One region of the Nocardioides sp. J9 genome, then DNA from elsewhere that is predicted to be linked to it. Evidence: predicted binding sites of a transcription regulator. Region 1 holds the regulator's gene; the other holds the start of a gene.
The links. The regulator LexA, encoded in region 1, represses DNA repair genes until DNA is damaged. The targets are predictions, from matches to a motif close to TCGAACANNTGTTCGA.

Region 1 (8,260 bases):
CCCGAGGACCTCGCCGACGCGCTGGCGCTGGTGCGCGACGCGGCCCGCGCCTGCATCTCGGCGTTCCCGAAGGCCGAGTCCGGGAAGGAGCCCGACGCCGCCATGACCCAGGCCAGGGGCATGGTGCAGGAGGTCTTCACGACCGCGGAGCGGATGTCGGCCGGCTCAGACAACGACGTGCTCTGGCGCACCGAGGGCACCGACCGCCTGCCGCCGATGTTGTGCGTGGCGCCGCTGCAGGTGTGGGGCCAGATGCGCGACAAGCTGCTCGCCGACAACACCGTCGTGATGACCTCGGCGACGCTGATGCTCGGTGGCGACTTCAACTCCGTCGCCCGCTCCGTGGGGCTCAAGCCGATGCCCGACGCCGAGCAGCCGTGGCGCGGCATCGACGTCGGCAGCCCGTTCGACTACGGCAAGCAGGGCATCCTCTATGTCGCCCGACACCTGCCACCGCCGGGCCGCGACGGGCTCGGTCCGGCCCAGCTCGACGAGATCGCCGAGCTCGTCGACGCCGCCGACGGCCGTACCCTCGGGCTCTTCTCCAGCCGCCGCGCGGCCGAGGCCGCCGCCGAGCACGTCCGCTCGGCGCTGCCGCACCTGACCACCCTCGCCCAGGGCGAGGCCCAGCTGCCCGAGCTGGCCCGCCAGTTCGTCGAGGACCCGCACACCTGCCTGTTCGGCACGCTGGGCCTGTGGCAGGGCCTCGACGTCCCGGGCGAGACCTGCCAGCTGGTGCTCATCGACCGCATCCCGTTCCCCCGGCCCGACGACCCGCTGATGAGCGCCCGGCAGAAGGCAGCCGACCGGGCTGGTGGCAACGGCTTCATGCAGGTCGCCGCGACCCACGCGGCGCTGCTGCTCGCGCAGGGCGCGGGCCGCCTGATCCGCACGACCAGCGACCGCGGGGTCGTCGCGGTGCTCGACCCGCGGCTGGCCACCGCCCGCTACGGGTCCTTCCTCAAGGCGAGCCTGCCGCCCATGTGGCCCACGACCGACCCGGCGGTGGCGCGCGGCGCCCTGAAGCGGCTCAGCGGCGGTACGCCCGGCCGGTGACGGCCTGCAGCCGGTTGTCGTCGCGGGCGAACCCGTGGCACGTCGTGCTGGCGTCACGGTCCGGGTCGTCACAACCGCCGAACCGGGTGCTGGTGTTCAGCACCGTGACGTCGATCCACTGGACAGCGGGGCCGAAGCGCACGTCGAAGGCCCGGTTGCCGTGCACGTTGAGGCTGACCATCGAGGTCTTCGCCGCCTTGCCCTTGCGCTTCACGGTGAGCACGGCGCGACTGCCGACGGCCCGGTCGTTGAGGTTGAGCTTGAGCTGCACCCAGTGCCGCTTCGTCAGGCCGGACCCGCGGTTGAAGCGCACCGTGGACGCCGCCAGGTGGTCGAGCCGGAACCGGAACGAGCCGGCGGGCGCGCCGCCGCGCAGGTTGAAGGTGCGCCGGGTGGGCGAGGCGCGGTAGGCCGCCCCCTCGTCGTAGAACGCCGCCGGCCGCCGGTTCCAGATCGTGAACTTCGAGAGCTCCGTCGCCAGGGACGACCCGCGCTTCGAGAGCGAGGAGCGCACCGCCTCGACGGAGTACATGCCCTTGGCACCGACCCCACCGTCGTGGGCGAGGCGACGCCAGATCTCGCGGACGATGATCGGCATCCCGCCGGCCGAGCTCGGGTAGCGCTCGCCCAGGAACTGGAAGAAGATCCACGAGCCGTACTGGCTGGGCTGGCTGGGGGGGGGGGGGGGCCGGGGGGGGCGGGGGCCGCGGGGGGGGGGCGGCGCCAGGGGGCCGTAGGGCAGGTAGTTGCGGTTGTCGTTGATCCCGTCGAAGACCTGGTCCTCGATCCAGGTGGCGGTGGCCTCCATCAGCCAGGCGTCCTCGTTGAGGTCGTAGGCGAACTGGACCGCGTGGAACCACTCGTGCGCCGCCGTGGCCCGCAGCGCGGACCGCGGGGCGATCCCGAACTCGGCGTAGTCGTTGTCCAGCACGCAGTACGCCGGGGCCGGCACGTGCTCGGTGACCGAGTGGTCGTCGGTGGTGCAGTAGCCGTAGGCGCCGAGGTCGCCCAGCTCGCCCAGGTAGATGTCCGGGCGCGCGTCACCACCCTTCGTGCCGTCGCTCAGCACGTCGCGGTAGCCGGCCTTGCGGTAGGTCTGCGCGACCCGCGTCAGGGTGGACAGCACGAACTCGACGTAGTCAGGGGCGCCGCCGGCCTTGCCGGGATAGCGCCCACCCGGACCGTCGTTCTCGCCGGGCACACCGTGCCGGGCGCTCGTCTTCCGGTTCACCCAGTGCACGCACAGCATGCTGTTGCAGGTGCGCTTGACGCCCTCGCGCCCGCCGTAGCAGACGAGGTCGCCCTCGTCCCGGTCGTTGCACACGACCAGGCTGTCGTCGGGACGCGCCAGCAAGCGGCCCGCGGCCTCCCGCTTCGACTTCGGCAGGTCCGAGCGTGCGGCGGCGAGGTCGCGCAGGGCCAGCGTCAGGTCCTTGCCGCCGGCACGCAGGCCCTCGGTCGCCGGCTCGTCGCCGGTGTGGTCTGCGTCGTGGGTGCCGTCAGTGGCGTCGGGGTCACCAGCGTCGCCCGTGCCGGCGTCACCGGAGTCGGCGGCGGCCGCACCGGACTCGATGATCTCCTCGACCGCGGCCAGGGCTGCCTCGGCCGTCTCCTCGGCCGTCACGGGGGCGGGGTCGGTCGCCGGGTCGTCAGCTCCAGCCGGTGCGGCGAGCAGGGGCACGGCCAGGAGAGCAGCCAGCACGGCGGCCCACGGTGCACGTCGAGGGGTCACGGGGGAAGGCCTCACGGGGGGACGTCAGGGGACCCACCGACCCTACGTGAGAAGTGGCGTCAGACACGCCTCAGCACGGCCGTCACCTTGCCGAGGATCGTGGCGTTCGTGCCGTCGATCGGCTCGAAGGCGGGGTTGTGCGGGAGCAGCCAGACCTTGCCGTCCTTGCGCTGGAAGGTCTTCACGGTGGCCTCGCCGTCGATCATCGCTGCGACGATCTCGCCGTTCTCGGCGGTCGGCTGCTGGCGGATCACCACGTAGTCGCCGTCGCAGATGGCAGCCTCGATCATCGACTCGCCGCTGACCTCGAGCAGGAAGAGCTGGCCGTCGCCGACGAGCTGGCGGGGGAGCGGGAAGACGTCCTCGACGCGCTCCTCGGCCAGGATCGGGCCGCCGGCGGCGATCCGGCCGACGACCGGCACGTTGGCCGGGACCGGGGCGGCGTCGCCGATCCCGGTCTCGTCGTACGACGTCTCCTCGGCCGAGCCCATCGCCTTGCGGGCCGCCATCACCTCGGGCAGGAACACCTCGAGGGCGCGGGGCCGGTTCGGGTCGCGCTTGAGGTAGCCCTTCTCCTCGAGCACCCGCAGCTGGTGGGCGACGCTGGAGGTGCTGGTGAGGCCGACCGCCTGGCCGATCTCGCGCATGCTCGGCGGGTAGCCGCGCTTCTCGATGCTGTCCTTGATGTGGGCCAGCACGCGCTGCTGGCGCGGCGTCAGCCCGGTCGCGTCCGGGGGACCGTCCGGCAGCTCGGTGACGCCGCGGCCTGCCTTGCGCTCCGCCATGGGGGTGCCTCCCGTTCGCTGTGGCGGCCGGTCGTCCCACCGGCCTGGTGTGACGACGCTAACCGATCCCGCCGCGCTGTTTCAAACACCTGTTCGAAGGGCGTGTCGCGGCCCACGGCCCACTTCTGCGGCGTGGCAGTGGCTGCGACACGGTCGAACAGGATTTCGAACAGGTGCTGGATTTGTTCGAACGTGTGATCTAACCTCGTACACATGTTCGATCGAACGCATGGTCGAACAGCCTTCCGTCGGACCCCGTCCGCAGACTCCTCCCCGGAGTCCCGGACTCGGCCCGCTCCCTTCCCCGGAGGTCACCAGACATGAGCACGATCAGCATCGCCCCGCACCGCGTCAGCACCGCCCGCGTCGCTCCCGCCGCCCGCCGCGGCGCGCAGCCACGGGCCGCCGCGCCACGGGGCCAGGTCCGGCTGACCCGCCGCGGCCGCGTCGTCGTGTTCGTCCTGGCCTTCCTCGTCGTCGCGGCGCTGSCCGTCGCGGTGGCCGCCGGGTCGGCGGCGACCCGCGAGGACGGCGGCGCCCCGGCCGTCCAGGTCGTCACCGTCGCGCCCGGCGAGACCCTGTGGGACATCGCCTCCGGCGTCGCGGCCGCGACCGGCGGCGACGTGCGCGGCGCGATGGCCGACATCCAGGACCTCAACACCCTCGAGGGCAGCATGGTCTACGCCGGCCAGCAGCTGCGCATCCCGGCCGCGCAGTAGCGCGCCCACCGACTCTCCGCTGCCTCGACCCCAGCGGAGCAGGGGAAAAGACGAAGGGTGGCAGGCAAGCGGCTCAGCGAGCCGCGCGCTTGCCGCCCTTCGGCGCGTTCGGGTCGCGCTTCGGCCGCGGCTCGGGGGCCGAGGTGAGGCCGAGGGCCCGGGACAGGCGCACCGCCAGCATGAAGGCGAGGAAGAGGCAGAGCATGCCGCCGAGCGAGGCGACCGCGAGGAAGAACCAGGCGCTGCCGTCGCCGTCGTGCCGGGCGTCGGCACCGAAGTCGATGGCCGCCAGGACGAGGTACCCCCACGCCACGAGGGCGAAGGTGATGCCGACCGCGAGGAGCAGGAGGTCGGCCCGAAAGCGCGGTCGCGCCTTGCTCCCTGCGCGGCTGCCCGCGCGCTTCCCACCTGCCACGGTCGTCATTGTTGCCGATCACCCAACCTGGTGGGTGCCCGCCCCGCGATCGGCCTCAGCGGCCCGTGACGGAGTACTGCACGAAGGTCTTGCCGTCCGCCTCGGTGAGCGTCCCGACGATGACCTCCCACGCGTCGTTCTCGTAGCTGGAGATGCCGGCCGCGCTCGCCTCGTCGTCGCGGGTGAAGCCGGCGGCCCCCAGCTCGTCGCCGATCCGGGCGGCGACCTCGTCGGTCCCGCCCGGCACCTGCAGCTGGACGACGAAGCCGGGCTTGCCCCCGCTGGTCGTCGACGCGCCGGAGACGATCTCCCCGTCGGTGACCGGGACCTCCTCGGGGAAGCCCTCGGGGAGCTTGCCGGTCCCGTAGGAGAACGAGCCGTCGCTGCTCTCGACCTTCACCTCGCCGGAGTCGGCGTCGATGTCGACGTCGGCGCCGCCGGCGTCCTCGGCGGCCTTCTCGATGGCGCGCTCGGTGATCTGCTCGGCGGCCTCGCCGCACGCGGACAACGCCAGCGGGAGGGCCGCGGCAGCGGCCGTGGCGGCGACGGTACGACGAAGGCGGGCTCGGGTGGGCAGGGCAGGCATGTTCGGCTCCTGGTTGGGGGGTGGTGCGAGCGGCGCGGACCCGAGACGCGCCGGTCAGACGATAGTCCCGGACAGTCTCGTCCCGCTCGTGACCTGCGCAAACGCGGTGCCGGGCAAAACTTCCGGCAACTCTCCCGCCCCCGGTCTTGCACCCGTGGTGGCCGGGGCGTACGGTTACCACTACATCTAGTAGTTACAACGATGTAGTTCTCCACATCTAGTCCACAGGACTGGGGGTGGCGATACACAGATCAGTACCCGTTCTGCACGGCGGAGACCAGGTTATCCACAGGTTTCCGCGGTCCGGGACGTCGATCCCGGGAGGAGGAACCATGCACTGTCCGTACTGCAAGCACCACGACACCAAGGTCCTCGACTCCCGGGTCGCCGAGGACGGCTGCTCGATCCGCCGCCGGCGGGTCTGCCAGTCCCAGGACTGCGAGAAGCGGTTCACGACGGTCGAGCTCATGCAGCTCACGGTGCTCAAGCGCTCCGGCGCCACCGAGCCGTTCAACCGCGAGAAGGCTGTCGCCGGCGTACGGAAGGCCTGCAAGGGCCGTCCGGTCGGCGAGGACGACCTGGCCCTGCTCGGCCAGGAGGTCGAGGACCAGCTCCGGCTGGCCGGCAGCCCCGAGATCGCCGCCCACGAGGTGGGCCTGGCGATCCTCAACCCCCTGCGCCGCCTCGACGAGGTGGCCTACCTCCGCTTCGCCTCGGTCTACCGCGGGTTCGAGTCCGCGGCCGACTTCGAGAACGAGATCGCCCTCCTGCGCGCCGAGCGCCAGTTGCAGGGCGACCCAGCCCCGACGGGCTGACCACAGACGCCCGGCAGGTAGTGGGGAAGCTGCCTGCCGGGCCACCAGCTTCCCTGTCCCGACCGATCGGGGCACGCAGCACCCGCACCACCCACGCAGCATCCGCACCACCGCCGACAGCACAGCCGACCAGCGCACCAGGAGAGTCATGACCGAGACGGCCAGCAACCCGACCGAGGCAGGCGCACCCGCCCGCAAGGGCCTGAAGATCGAGCGGGTCTTCAGCACCGAGGGCGTGCACCCGTACGACGAGATCACCTGGGAGCGGCGCGACGTCGTCCAGACCAACTGGAAGACCGGCGAGACCGTCTTCGAGCAGCTCGGTGTGGAGTTCCCCGACTTCTGGTCGCTGAACGCCTCGACGATCGTCACCACCAAGTACTTCCGCGGCGCGGTCGGCACCCCGGAGCGCGAGACCGGCCTGCGCCAGCTCGTCGACCGCGTGGTCTCCCGCTACGTGGAGGCGGGCCTGGAGAACGGCTACTTCGCGACGGCGGCGGACGCGGAGGTCTTCGAGCACGAGCTGACCTGGCTGCTCGTCCACCAGTACTTCTCGTTCAACTCCCCGGTGTGGTTCAACGTCGGCACGCAGTCCCCGCAGCAGGTGTCGGCCTGCTTCATCCTGTCGGTGGACGACTCGATGGACTCGATCCTCAACTGGTACAAGGAGGAGGGCTTCATCTTCAAGGGCGGCTCCGGCGCCGGCCTGAACCTCTCCCGCATCCGCTCCTCCAAGGAGCTGCTCAAGTCCGGCGGCACGGCCTCCGGCCCGGTCTCCTTCATGCGCGGCGCCGACGCCTCGGCGGGCACCATCAAGTCGGGCGGCGCCACGCGTCGTGCGGCCAAGATGGTCGTCCTCGACGTCGACCACCCCGACATCGAGGAGTTCGTCGAGACCAAGTGGCGCGAGGAGGACAAGATCCGCGCCCTGCGCGACGCCGGCTTCGACATGGACCTGGGCGGCAAGGACATCACGTCCGTGCAGTACCAGAACGCCAACAACTCGGTGCGCGTCACTGACGAGTTCATGAAGGCCGTCGAGGAGGGCACCGAGTTCGGCCTGCGTGCCCGCACCACCGGCGAGGTCATCGAGACCGTCGACGCCCGCTCGCTGTTCCGCAAGATCAGCGAGGCCGCCTGGGCCTGCGCCGACCCCGGCCTGCAGTACGACGACACGATCAACGCCTGGCACACCAACCCCGAGACCGGCCGGATCACCGCGTCCAACCCGTGCTCGGAGTACATGTCGCTCGACAACTCCTCGTGCAACCTCGCGTCGCTGAACCTGCTGAAGTTCCTCAAGGACGACGACACCTTCGACGCCGAGCTGTTCGCCAAGGCCGTCGAGCTGATCATCACCGCGATGGACATCTCCATCTGCTTCGCTGACTTCCCGACCGAGGCGATCGGCGAGACCACCCGCGACTACCGCCAGCTCGGCATCGGCTACGCCAACCTCGGCGCCCTGCTGATGGCGATGGGCCTGGGCTACGACTCCGACGGCGGTCGTGCGATGGCGGCCACCATCACCTCGCTGATGACCGGCACGTCGTACCGTCGCTCGGCGGAGCTCGCCGGCATCGTCGGACCCTACGCCGGCTACGCCCGCAACGCCGAGGCGCACAACCGCGTCATGCGCAAGCACCAGGCCGCCAACGACGACGTGCGCACGCTGCACATCGCCGACGCCGCGGTGCACAAGGCCGCGACGGAGGAGTGGGCGAAGGTCGTCGAGCTCGGCAAGACCAACGGCTTCCGCAACGCCCAGGCCTCCGTGCTCGCCCCGACCGGCACCATCGGCTTCATGATGGACTGCGACACCACCGGCATCGAGCCCGACTTCTCCCTGGTGAAGTTCAAGAAGCTCGTCGGCGGCGGCTCGCTGCAGATCGTCAACCAGACCATCCCGCGGGCCCTGAAGAAGCTGGGCTACGACGAGGAGAAGGTCGAGGCGATCGTCGCCTACATCGGCGAGCACGGCCACGTCGTCGACGCCCCCGGCCTCAAGCCGGAGCACTACGAGGTCTTCGACACCGCCATGGGCGAGCGTGCGCTCAAGCCCATGGGCCACGTGAAGATGATGGCCGCCTGCCAGCCGTTCCTGTCCGGCGCGATCTCCAAGACCGTCAACCTGCCGGAGACGGCGACGGTC
Region 2 (5,530 bases), on a different contig from region 1:
CGCGAGGCCATCGAGCGGGCCGTCCCGCTCTCCGCCGGCGCCGCGAACCGGAAGGTCTCCCGCGAGCACACCGAGCGCCGCCTCGAGGAGCTCACGGCGGCCGCGGAGCAGGCCGGCTTCGAGCCCGGCCGCTACGCGAAGGCCTGGGAGCTGCAGCTGGGGACGCTCGGGTCGGGCAACCACTTCATCGAGGTCACCGTCGACGAGGAGCAGCGGGTGTGGCTGTTCCTGCACTCCGGCTCGCGGGGCGTGGGCAACAAGATCGCGCAGAAGCACATCAAGGTCGCCCGCGACCTGTGCGAGAGGTGGTGGATCGACCTGCCCGACAAGGACCTCGCCTACCTCTCGGAGGGCACCGACGAGTTCTGGGCCTACATCCGGGAGATGCGGTGGGCGCAGCGCTACGCGCTGCTCAACCGCGAGGAGATGATGGACCGGGTGGTCCGCCAGTTCGCGGAGTGGGTCGGCCTCGGCTCGGCCGACGAGGTGGAGCGGACCGACGAGGTCAACTGCCACCACAACTACACCGAGCAGGAGCACCACTTCGGCAAGGACGTGTGGCTCTCCCGCAAGGGCGCGATCAACGCCGAGCGCGGCCGGATGGGACTCATCCCGGGCTCGATGGGGACGGCGTCGTACGTCGTCAGCGGGCTGGGCAACCCGGTGGCGCTCAACTCGGCACCGCACGGCGCCGGGCGGGAGTACTCCCGGTCGAGGGCACGGCGCACCTTCACCCGGGAGCAGCTGCGGGAGGCGATGACCGGGATCGAGTACCGCGACACCGACGCGTTCATCGACGAGATCCCGGCGGCGTACAAGGACATCGACCAGGTCATGGCCGACGCCGCCGACCTGGTCGAGGTCCGGCACACGCTGCGCCAGATCGTGAACGTCAAGGGCGACTGATCGGTGGTCGGGACCCCTCGGTGACAGCGGCCGGGGCGGTCGGTTTGAATGTCCGGATGGAGGACGACCATCCCGACCTGCCCTGGCCGCTGACCGGCGCGGACTCCCTGCGCGACGAGGTCCTCGCGGCCTACGCCGACCCTGCCCGCGGGCACCACGGCGTCGACCACCTGCGCGAGGTGCTGCGTCGCCTCGACGAGCTGGAGGAGGCCGGGGCCCGCTACGACCGGGTGCCGGTGCAGCTGGCTGCGTGGTTCCACGACGCCGTCTACGACGGCGAGCGGGACGCCGAGGAACGCTCGGCCGTGTGGGCCGAGCACGCGCTCGCGCCGCTCGTGGACGAGGCGACCGTCGCCGAGGTGGCCCGGCTGGTGCGGCTCACCGAGCACCACCGGCCCGAGCCTGAGGACGGGAACGGGTGCGCGCTGTCCGACGCCGACCTCGCGATCCTGGCCTCGGGCGCGGAGCGCTACGACCAGTACGTCGCGGCGGTCCGCAAGGAGTACGCGCACCTGCCCGACGAGGTGTTCGCCGCCGGCCGCGGCGACGTGCTGCGCCAGCTCGCGGCCAAGCCGCGGCTCTTCCACACCGCGCACGGCCTGACCACCTGGGAGGAGCCCGCCCGGGCGAACCTCGCGCGGGAGCTGGAGAAGCTGCCGCCCGCGGAGGGTGGCTGACGCCGACGGCGCCCGTCGCGGCATGCTCCGACCGGGCACCGGCGGGGTTGGCCGGGTGCGCACAATGGGGCGTGTGGACGACAGCGTGATCTTCGTGGCGCGGGCCCAGGTGCTGGCCGACCTGGCCGCCCGGGGGCTCGACACACCGGCGTCCGTGAGCCTGCTCGACGAGGCCTGCTCGGAGCGGCGCTGGTGGCTCGAGCAGTGGGCCGAGGGTGCGCCCTACATCGCCGGGCTGATCGCCCAGGACCTGCAGGACGCGCTCGCCGACGAGTTCGGCCGCGACCAGCGCAACGGGTTGTGGCCGGTGTGCTCGCGCTGCGCCGAGGGGCCGGTGCACGCGCTGCACGTCGACCCCGACCTCGGCGGGCCGGACCCGCGATGGGTGTGCGAGGAGACCGGCGAGGCAGTCGCGCCGCTGGGCGGGCTCGCCGGCGCCTGAGCCCGCCTCCGAGTGGCACCCGGGCGGCTGGATCCCGGTCAGGCTCGCAGCTGCAGGTGCAGCGTGTAGGCGTCCCCGCGCAGCACCGAGCGGGTCATCTCGACCACCGTCTCCTCGCGCATCGCCCGGCGGGTGAAGCGGAGCACTGCGCTGCCCGGTGGGACCTCGAGCAGCGCGGCCTCACGGTCCGTGGCGACGCCCGCCGCGACCGAGTCGTCGCACCAGGTCGGGCGGGAACCGCGAGCCTCCAGGGCGTCGTACAGGCTGGTGGGGAGGTGGTCCAGCAGGTCGCCGGCGACCACAGCCGGCAGCCACGTCTCCGACCACCCGAACGGGCGGCCCTCGGCGACCCGCAGGCGCACCCAGTGCACCATCGCGTCGCCGGGCTGCACCCGGAACGCCGCGGCCATCTCGGGCTCGGCCGGCTCCGCGCCGGCGGCCAGGGTCCGGGTCTCGAGCACCGTGCCGCGCCGGGCGAGGTCCTCGGTCAGCCCGCGCACCCCCGTGGGGGTGCGGCGCGGCACGGCGACGAACGTCCCGCGACCCGGGTGGCGCTCGAGCACGCCCTCCCCCACCAGCGCGTCGAGTGCCTGCCGCACGGTCATCCGGGCGACGCCGAACTGGTCGACGAGCTCGCGCTCGGAGGGCGCCGGCGTGCCCGGCGGCCGGTCGGCGACGAGGCCGCGCACGTACTCGCGGATCGCCACGTGCTTGAGCGACCGCCGTGCCGTACGTCCCTCGGGAGCCACCTCATCAGGCTAGGTAGCGGCACCCGCACCGTCCGCCGAACCCGGAATCCTTTGCCCGCCTGGCTACCTCATTTCCGAGGGTGGACGCGTACCGCGCGTCGTGCGAACACCTGTTCGAACGACGGCGTACGCTGGGTGGCATGTCGGTGGACTTCCAGAGCACCCTCTTCGACAGCCCGGCCAGCCACCCGCCGGCCGTCCCGGATCGGCGCGTCCTCAGCGGCGGCGCCTGGGTCGACGTGGCCCGCAACTGGCTGCCGGACGCCGACGACGTCTTCGCCACGCTGGTGCGCGACGTGCCCTGGCGGGCGGAGCGACGGGCGATGTACGACCGCCTCGTCGACGTGCCGCGGCTCATCTACACCTACATGATCGGCGAGGAGCTGCCCCACCCACGGCTCACCGCCGCCCGGGAGGACCTCAGCGCCCACTACGCCGGCGAGCTCGGCGAGCCCTTCCGCACCGCCGGCTGCTGCTACTACCGCGACGGCCGCGACAGTGTGGCCTGGCACGGCGACACCATCGGTCGCGGCTCGATCCACGACACGATGGTCGCGATCGTCTCCCTCGGCGACCCGCGCCGGCTGCACCTGCGCCCGCGTGACCCCGAGCGCCGCGAGGAGTCCTTCGCCGTCGAGATGGGCCACGGCGACCTCGTCGTCATGGGCGGCTCCTGCCAGCGGACCTGGGAGCACGCCGTGCCGAAGGTCGCCTCGGCCGGCCCGCGGATCTCGGTGCAGTTCCGCCCGCTCAACGTCTTCTGACCGCCACCCGGGCCGGAGACCGGGGTTCAGTGGTCGGCCGCCGCGACCTCCGCGTCGGAGCGCAGGATGCAGAACTCGTTGCCCTCCGGGTCGGCCAGGACCACCCAGCCGGAGCCGGGCCCGTGGATGCCGCGATGGTCGGCGACCTGCGTGGCGCCGTACCCGAGCAGCCACTCGACCTCCTCGTCGCGGGTGCGCTCGCGCGGGCGGAGGTCGAGGTGCACGCGGTTCTTGACCGACTTCGCGTCGGGGACCTCGATGAAGAGCAGCTGGTGGCCGGTCTGCGGGTCGCGGACCATGCACTCCTCGTGTCCGGGGAGGTTGGGGTCCCCGTCGATGTCGACGTACCCGAGCACCGGCTTCCACCACTCGGAGAGCTCGTAGGCGTTCGTGCAGTCGATCGTGGTGTGCGAGATGTAGGACGTCATGGACCCACCCTCCCGAGCGGGCCCGCGGGCCACAACCGGTTATCAGGGTGTCGGCGGCGGGGTCGCCGGGGGCGGCGTGCTCGGGGCGGGACCCGGGTCGACCGTCTGCGTGACGGTCTCGGTGACGGTCGCGGTCGGCGACGGCGTGCCGGTCGAGCCCGAGGGGCCCGGCGTGGGGCCCGACGTCGAGTCCGTCGGCGCGCCGGTCGGGGTCGGGGTGTCGCCGGGTGCCGGGGTCGTCCCGTCGTCAGCGGGCCGGTCGGGCCGCGGCTTGCTCGGCTTGTCGTCCTTCCGCTTCTCGCGGTCGACGACGCCGGTGATCGAGGTGCGGTCCGTGCCGTCGGTGCCCCCGGTGATGCTGGAGACGCTCCGCCCCGCGATCAGCTCGACGACGCTGATGACGACCACCGCGACCAGGAAGACGACGACCGCTGCCACGGCGATGCGGCGCCACGGCAGCCCGGACCAGCGCGAGTGCTCCCCACCCGCGTCGTCCATCACCGACTCCTCCGCGGCCTCGTCGAGATGCCTCGTGTCGTGGTGCCCGTCGACCTCGTCGCTCTCGGCGTGCCGGCGCGCTCGCGCGGCGTCCCGGGCGAGGGCGGCAGCCTGCAGCTCGGCGACGCGGCGGCGGCTGCGCTCGATGCCCTGCTTGTAGACCGCGCTGCTGACGGTGGCGATGACGCTGCCGAGCGCAGCTCCGATCAGCGTGCCGGCCGCGCCCAGGGTGGAGAGCAGCACGGCGACGGTGACCGCCGCGCCGGCACCGGCCGCGGTGGCCTGCCAGTCGACGACGGGCGTACGCCGTTCCTCCCTCTCCTCGGCCACGTCCGCTCCGTCAGTCGGTGCCGTTGGCCTCGATGAAGGCGAGGATCTTCTCCGACAGCTCCGGACGGCACACGATCACGTCGGGCAGGTAGACGTCGGCCTGGTTGTAGACCAGCTCGCTGCCGTCGACCCGCGAGGTGAACAGGCCGGCGGCCCGGGCGACCGCGACCGGGGCGGCGGAGTCCCACTCGTACTGCCCGCCCGCGTGGACGTAGGCGTCGGCGACGTCGCGCACGACGGACATCATCTTCACGCCGGCCGAGCCCATGGGCACCAGCTCGGCGTCCAGCTCGGCAGCGAGCGCCTCGACGAAGGCCGGCGGCCGGGTGCGCGACACGGCGATGCGCGGCCGCGTGGAGGTGCGCGGCGGCACGACGGGCGGCTGCCCGGTGTTGAAGGTCTCGCCGAGCGCGGGCTGCGCGACGGCGCCGGCGACCAGCTGGCCGTCCTGCCAGAGGGCGACGTGCACGGCCCAGTCGTCGCGCGGCGGCTCGGAGAACTCGCGGGTGCCGTCGAGCGGGTCGACGATCCACACCTTCGACGCAGTCAGCCGCGCGTCCTTGTCCTCGGCGCTCTCCAGCGCCTCCTCCGACAGCACCGCGTCGTCGGGGCGGTGCGCCGCGAGCAGCTCCATCAGCAGCTCGTGCGCGGCACGGTCGCCGGCGTCCTTGAGCTCCTTGCCCTCCAGTCCCTCACCCCGCACCTCGAGCAGGCGCCGGCCGGCGGCCTCGGCCAG

Region 2: L615_RS17910 (alpha-ketoglutarate-dependent dioxygenase AlkB) is a predicted target of LexA. The motif match lies at 2,877-2,892, and genes of this name have one in related genera.

What each region holds. Positions count from the first base shown of each region.
Region 1 is NZ_VLJQ01000113.1:657-8,916, reverse strand. It holds gene L615_RS19470 (ATP-dependent DNA helicase) at 1-1,056, shown strand, start outside; gene L615_RS19465 (MXAN_6640 family putative metalloprotease) at 1,031-2,788, opposite strand; gene lexA (transcriptional repressor LexA) at 2,848-3,573, opposite strand; gene L615_RS19455 (LysM peptidoglycan-binding domain-containing protein) at 3,894-4,292, shown strand; gene L615_RS19450 (hypothetical protein) at 4,366-4,707, opposite strand; gene L615_RS19445 (hypothetical protein) at 4,763-5,293, opposite strand; gene nrdR (transcriptional regulator NrdR) at 5,626-6,108, shown strand; partial or broken gene L615_RS19435 (vitamin B12-dependent ribonucleotide reductase) at 6,257-8,260, shown strand, end outside.
Region 2 is NZ_VLJQ01000103.1:21,990-27,519, forward strand. It holds gene L615_RS17890 (RtcB family protein) at 1-906, shown strand, start outside; gene L615_RS23490 (hypothetical protein) at 963-1,583, shown strand; gene L615_RS17900 (hypothetical protein) at 1,648-2,025, shown strand; gene L615_RS17905 (GntR family transcriptional regulator) at 2,064-2,774, opposite strand; gene L615_RS17910 (alpha-ketoglutarate-dependent dioxygenase AlkB) at 2,915-3,538, shown strand; gene L615_RS17915 (VOC family protein) at 3,565-3,966, opposite strand; gene L615_RS17920 (hypothetical protein) at 4,009-4,794, opposite strand; gene L615_RS17925 (3'(2'),5'-bisphosphate nucleotidase CysQ) at 4,805-5,530, opposite strand, start outside.